2 regions of the Tepidibacillus sp. LV47 genome follow, and region 2 is predicted to be linked to the other one. Evidence: riboswitches for the same ligand, from Rfam matches in the RefSeq annotation. Region 2 holds a riboswitch; the other holds the start of a gene.

Region 1 (3,428 bases), on a different contig from region 2:
ATTTCACTCATAAAGGATACGTATCATTAGTTTATTGCCCTTGTAACAAAATTTGTGGAACCTTTCGTATTGGATGCTGTACTAAAATTGGCTTTGTATGGTAAACTCGTTCAATTTCCTTAACATTAAGCACTTCCTCTACCTTACCGATAGATTCAATCTTTCCATCTTGAATTAAGATCAATTCATCACAGTATTGAGCTGCCAAATTTAAGTCATGGAGTACCATTACAATCGTAATCTCTTTTTCTTGATGCCATTTGCGAATATGTTCTAATACTAAGATTTGGTGACCAATATCTAAATAAGTGGTTGGTTCATCTAGAAATAAAACTACCGGATCTTGAACCATCGCCCTTGCCAAAGAAACTAATTGGCGCTCACCGCCGCTTAATGTAGCCACTTGCTGAAAACGTTTCTCCCATAAATCCAATTGCACCAGGGTTTTTTTTACTAGGTCTTTATCCCTTACCGATAAATCTGTGAAAAAGTCTAACCACGGATACCTTCCCATCGATACCACTTCATTAACGGTAAAAGGGAGAGGCGGAGTTCCCTCTTGAGACATTACCGCTAATTTTCGAGCTAACTCTTTCTTACGATAGCTCGTTATGTTTTTACCTTGAAATAGAATCTCACCTTCATCAACGTCAAACAAACCGCTCATGGCTTGTATTAAAGTGGTTTTCCCGCTTCCATTTGGCCCAATGATGCCAAGAACACGTCCCTTTTCTACTTCAAAATGAATGTTACGCAACACTTGTTTTTGTCCAAAAAAATGAGACACACGCTTAACTTGGAAGAGACTCAATTTTTAACCCCTCCCATTTCGATTTTTATAAAAGAGATATGCGAAAAAAGGCGCACCTAAAAATGCAGTCAGAACACCGATGGGAATTTCGCTTGAAGGAATCATCGTTCGCGCTAAAGTATCTGTAAGGATTAAAAAAACTGAACCAGCTAAAACAGACACAGGGAGTAATATTCGATGATTTGCACCAAATAAGACTCTGAGTATATGAGGAATAATTAAACCTACAAACCCAATTATACCTACAATCGAGATCGCAGAAGCAGCTAGTAAGGAAGCAATGGTCAAAATCCTTACTTTTTGTTTCCCTACTTCCATTCCTAGGTAGGTTGCCGCATTCTCTCCTAAGGCAAGAACATTCAGGTCTTTATATTGAAAAAGTAAAAAGATTGTACCAAATAAAAAATAAGGGATGAGAACGAGAATATCGGTCCAATCATGGTTGGCTAAACTGCCCATAAGCCAAAAGATGATCGATTGAAGTTTGTTATCAGATATGGTAATTAAAAAGGAAAGAACGGCCCCCATAAGGGATTGAACGATCACCCCAGCAAGAATCAATGTTTCACTTCCTCGGTAATATTGCCTTTTCGCCAAAAGTACCACAAATCCCAATGCCATCATTGCCCCAAGAAAAGCAAAGATGGGAAGGGTAAAATGACCGAATAATGAAAGATCAGGAACAAAGATTAAAGTGGATGCTGCGCCTAAAGCTGCTCCAGAAGATACACCCAAAATATACGGATCCGCCAAAGGATTTCGTAAGACACCTTGAAATGCCACACCGGAAATGGACAACATCGCACCTACTAAAGATGCCAAAATAATTCTGGGCAAACGTAAATTGATAATGATCATCTCATCACTAATTTCCCAATCTGGAGCGAGTTCAATTCCAGGAAGTTGATTCACCAAAATTTTCACTGTTGAAACGAAGTCTAAATGAACAGATCCAACAAACAGGCTTGCAAATATAGAAAAAAAGAGAAGAAGGAACAAAGATCCTATGATAAGAGCAAGATTCTTTTTTTGTTTCATAGCAACACCTATTTTAAAGATTTGGATAAATAGGGCATGTCAAGGAAAAGTAAAAGTCCCTTTTTACCCGAAGATAAAAAGGGACATAAGGACATCATGATCCAATTTGTCAATGAGATAGATGCCTTCCCTTTTCCTCGAAGGTTAAGCTTCCTTAACAAATAGGCAGGTCTCCTGGCTGATGGCATACCTTCCACTCCTTCCCGTCTTACGACAGTGGATTCATGTGGAGGCTTACACCAATCACAGTGGCGGGACCGCGTCGGATTCTCACCGAACTTCCCTTTTCATCTTTCTGACGAATCAGAAAGAACCTATTTGCCACACGTTATTTTATTTTCTGAGTTCATTATAACGTATAAAAACAATTTAACAAGCACTATCTTATCTTTGTTCAGAGTTTTATAATCAAAAATAAGTTTGTACATTAAAGCGCTTTTAGAGTTCCTTTTTCACATCTGTTGAGTTCAAACTGCTTTTGCAATAACTCTGCCTCTTTTTTTTTGTGCTAAAAATTCCCACCTTAAAAAAAGGCGGGTCTAAACTCATCTGTTGGCTTAACAATTCATAGTTCTTTATTCTTTACTTTCTTCTTTTTTGCCAATCATAAATCAGCCAAATTATAATAAGAAGGCCGATAAGAACGATAAAAATCCAAAACGTTCCTCTCATCCAAAAATACATATGGTGAAACATCATTTTTCTGCCCATCATCATCCCCATCGTATTTGGAGAAAACCAAATCATCCGAACAGCAAACAAGAGGAAGGAACCACCGAAAAAAATTAAAAATATAGAAAAAATAACCCATAAAAAAATTCTCATAATTCCCACTTCATTCCCTCAGAATAGATTTAAATATCTCATTCTTATTCTACTTTATATCCTATTCCCCATACCGTTTTTATGATTTGTTCTTTCACTCCAGCTTTCCGAAGTTTTTCTCTCAAATTTTTAATATGAGAATCAACAGTACGGTCCTCTCCCACAAAGTCAATCCCCCAAACCATTTCAATCAATTGCTCTCGCGACAAAACTTTTCCTTTATGTTTCATTAAGACCTCCAATAAATCGAATTCGGTTGGGGTAAGGTTTATCGTTTCTTCTAGGTAAAAAGCAATCCTTGCTGAAAGATTTAAAACAATCCCTTTATATTTCAATAACTCATCTTCTTCTGTACTTTTTTGTATTCTTCGTAATAAAGCCTGAATACGAGCAACCAACTCTGCCTCTTCAAACGGCTTTACCAGGTAATCATCAGCTCCAGATGTAAGCCCAGTTACTTTATCCTCTGTCGTACCTTTTGCTGTCAGCATCAAAACAGGGATATCAGATATTTTCCTTATTTTCTCTAATGTTTCCCATCCATCCATCACAGGCATCATCACATCAAGAATCATTAGATCATAATTTTCTTTTAAGATTTTATCATATGCTTCTTTTCCGTTTTCTGCTTCATCTACGTGAAAATCATGTTGTTGTAAATAAATCCGTAAAAGTTGTCTCATATGAAATTCATCATCAACGATTAGAATTCTTGTCATTATTTATCAACCTCTATAAGATTATAGAATGAAAC
Region 2 (3,428 bases):
TCTGCAGCATTCTCTATCTGGGCTGAAAAGTCTTCTTCACTAAAGGGAAGCATACAACCAGAAGTTAAATAAACATCTTCTCCTTTTCCTTGAACAAAAATTTCTCGGTTATGTTCTTTTGCCCATTTCATATCATGGCGAGCCAGTTTGATTCCGGCATTTTCAGCAGGAGCATATTCTATTCCGCAAGCAACTTGGTCACGAACGATGAATTCATTTATCACTTCAGTCATATATTGCATAATTTCATGGGCAAGTTTTTTTCCTTGTTCATCTTTGATTCCATCTTTAAAACCAATATTGATCAATCCTTCATGCATACCAGTGATGGCAAAAACATTAAAATAATTTTTAAGGTCTTTATTAAATGCAAAGAAAGTGGGATATAATTCTTTATTTGCTTCAATCCATTTTCTTTTCGCTTGATGACCTTTTTGCATGATTTCTAGGTATTCGCGCATTTTTTGTTTTAATAAATCTTTGTCATGGCCAAATTCCATTAGAAGGCGATTGGCGTTTAAATTAAGTACTTGCACGGCACCAGTTGACCCCGTGGAACTTCCAAAAATACCACTCCCCACTTTAGAGAGCAAGCTTAAATCGATCTGTAAACGACAGCATAAACTTCTGCTGGCTTCTGGATCCCGGGCCTTTATGTAAGGATTTAATTTTTTATAATAATCATTATCAAAGGGGAATGTACGAAAATTTTCAAAATAAACGCCGCCCCAATTATACATTTTGTCTAACAAATATAAGAATAAATCATTATCAAAGTTAAAATGATCATCAATCGGAACAGTGATCAAAGGAAAGGTAAAAGGAATGCCATTTCCTGTTCCTTCAGCCATCACATCGATAATCGCTTGATTAATCCGATCAAAATATTCAGAGGGAATTTCTTTATATTTCATATTTCTTGCTTCTCCACCAATGACTATGTATTCATCTTTGATTTCTTCGGAAGGTTTGCCAAATTCCATCGTTATATTGGAAAAGGCAGATTGGGAACCGCTTCGAAGAGGCATATTCATTTCCCAAATTAAGCTTTGGAATAATTGTTTTAAATCGTTTTGGGAATACTTCTTTTGTGTTTCTGTTTCTTCAAAATATAAATACGATGCAGCGACAGTTGTCATTTGCGACAGCATAACCGCTCCAGAAACTTGTTGAGACATTAAAACAACCACATTACTAAAATGACGTAAGAGCGTATCTAGTCTCTTCGTTGGTTTAGAAGACAGCATATTTTTGGCAAGGGTAGGGATTCCAAAAGTGGCGATATCTCTACACCCAACACTAACACAATAGGGACTTAGTTGTTTATCATGGATGTAGACTATTCCTTGATCATATAAATCTTTTAATTCTTTAGGTAAAATTTCATTTAATAGGAATTCTTCTTCTGCAAAATTGGTTAAGTGGTGTCTTAATAATGGCAAAGAATATACATAATTGCTGTTTTCCCTTTTTAAAAAATCTGTCTTTTTGTTTTCTACTTCTGATGTAAATGACCTGATAATTTCACTTGAACTGTTAAACATAAAAAAGCCTCCTTGTATATTTGATAAAAAAAATCCGCTCAATTTTGAGCGGATTGAACGATGGCATAAAAAGGCAATTATAGAAAATATACCTGTTTATACAATCGTTCCATCCTCTCAACTCCCGAAGAAAATGAAACTTGAAAAGTAAGGCAGGTCTCCTGACTTGTGCTTCTTCCTACTTTGAATCCTTCCCGTACAAGAGCCATGAAGCATTCTTGTACAGTGGCTTTTACTCATTTCGTCCACACTTACAGTTGCGGGGACAGTTCTGGACTTTCACCAGATTCCCTTTTAAGTTTTAAAACACCTTACTTTTTTGTATAAAACACTATATATTGTTTTTTTTTAGAACGATTCCTTCTATATGTTGTATTCCTTATTTGATATTAAATAACAAATTTTGCTTTTTTGCAATGATTATTTTTTATACAGTAACAAAATGAAAAAGTTTATTGACATGCTATCAGTCATGAGGTATATATTAAGTTAATAAAATTAAATATGAATGGAAATAGGTTCCAAGTTATGCAATCATAACTTGGATTAAAAGGGAAGTCGGTGAAAATCCGACACGGTCCCGCCACTGTAACGAGGAGTCTGTATAAATCAATGCCACTGATTGCAAAATTGGGAAGGCCTTATACAGACGGTGAATCGAAGTCAGGAGACCTGCCTATTTTCAAAACACATAACCCTACGGGAGATAGGGGAGTGTTTGTCGTTTCATTGCCATATCAACATTGTTAAACATAAGCACTTCAACGCTTTCCTTGTAAAACGGAGTGAAGTGTTTTTTTCGTGAAACAGGTGGTATGGCGGAATATTCGTTAGTCTATCAAGCACTTCTATCTTTAGGGTAGGGGTGCTTATTTTATTGGAGGGAGGAATTGATTTGCAATATCGATCATTTAGTGTTGAGGTTTTGTTATTAACGATTTATTTTTTGTTCATTCCACAACCTGCTTATGCGATGCATATTATGGAAGGCTTTTTGCCGGTTAAATGGGCTGCTTTTTGGTGGGTGATTTCTACTCCGTTTTTCGTATTTGGAGTGAAAAGGATTCGTATCGTTATCAAAGAAAATCCTCAATTTAAATTACTCCTTGGTGTAATAGGGGCGTTTACTTTTGCCTTATCTGCTCTAAAGCTACCATCAGTTACGGGAAGTAGTAGTCATATGACAGGGGTAGGATTAGGTGCGATCTTATTCGGTCCAGCGATTATGAGTGTAATTGGGGGAATTGTTTTACTTTTTCAGGCTCTTTTACTCGCTCATGGTGGAATTACCACTTTAGGTGCTAATCTTTTTTCGATGGCGATTATAGGGCCAATATTTGCAGTAGGTACGTATCATTTATTTAGACGTTTGTTCCATAAAGATAAGCTTGCAATCTTTTTCGCCGCAAGTTTAGGGGATCTAATGACTTATGTTGTGACTTCATTTCAATTAGCTCTTGCGTTTCCTTCACAAATTGGAGGAGTGATGGAATCATTTCAGAAATTTTTTACGATCTTTGCTGTTACTCAGGTGCCGTTAGCGATGATCGAAGGAATCATTACAGTTATTGTTGTTCAACTCTTAAAGCAAAATCATCAGCAAGAACTGCAAATTCTTTTACAAAAAGAAAGGAGGTTTTTTACTTGGGGTAAATAAAAAAATACTACTTAGTGTATTCGTTTTGTTCCTTATTCTCTTTTTACAAAATTTTTTAGGAAATCTTGAATTTACTGGGACGGATGATCAAGCACAAGGAGTAATTTCAACGATAGATCGAGATTATCAGCCATGGATTACAAATTTATTTTTTGAACCTAATGAGACAATGGAAAAGATCCTTTTTTCCGTTCAAGCAATTTTAGGATTCGGTGTTCTCATTTATG

Evidence for each region. Region 2 has a riboswitch for cobalamin ahead of nrdD (anaerobic ribonucleoside-triphosphate reductase). Riboswitches for the same ligand answer to the same signal wherever they lie in the genome.
Region 1: it holds a riboswitch for cobalamin, as region 2 does, so the genes downstream of both, ACMW72_RS06655 (FecCD family ABC transporter permease) here and nrdD (anaerobic ribonucleoside-triphosphate reductase) in region 2, are expected to answer to the same signal.

Annotation. Positions count from the first base shown of each region.
Region 1 is NZ_JBLWIF010000004.1:94,356-97,783, reverse strand. Features, by position in the region: gene ACMW72_RS06660 (ABC transporter ATP-binding protein) at 32-811, opposite strand; gene ACMW72_RS06655 (FecCD family ABC transporter permease) at 815-1,849, opposite strand; cobalamin riboswitch at 1,996-2,182, opposite strand; gene ACMW72_RS06650 (response regulator transcription factor) at 2,719-3,393, opposite strand.
Region 2 is NZ_JBLWIF010000001.1:515,030-518,457, reverse strand. Features, by position in the region: gene nrdD (anaerobic ribonucleoside-triphosphate reductase) at 1-1,544, opposite strand, end outside; cobalamin riboswitch at 1,678-1,873, opposite strand; cobalamin riboswitch at 2,044-2,239, shown strand; gene ACMW72_RS02525 (energy-coupling factor ABC transporter permease) at 2,440-3,201, shown strand; gene ACMW72_RS02520 (energy-coupling factor ABC transporter substrate-binding protein) at 3,137-3,428, shown strand, end outside.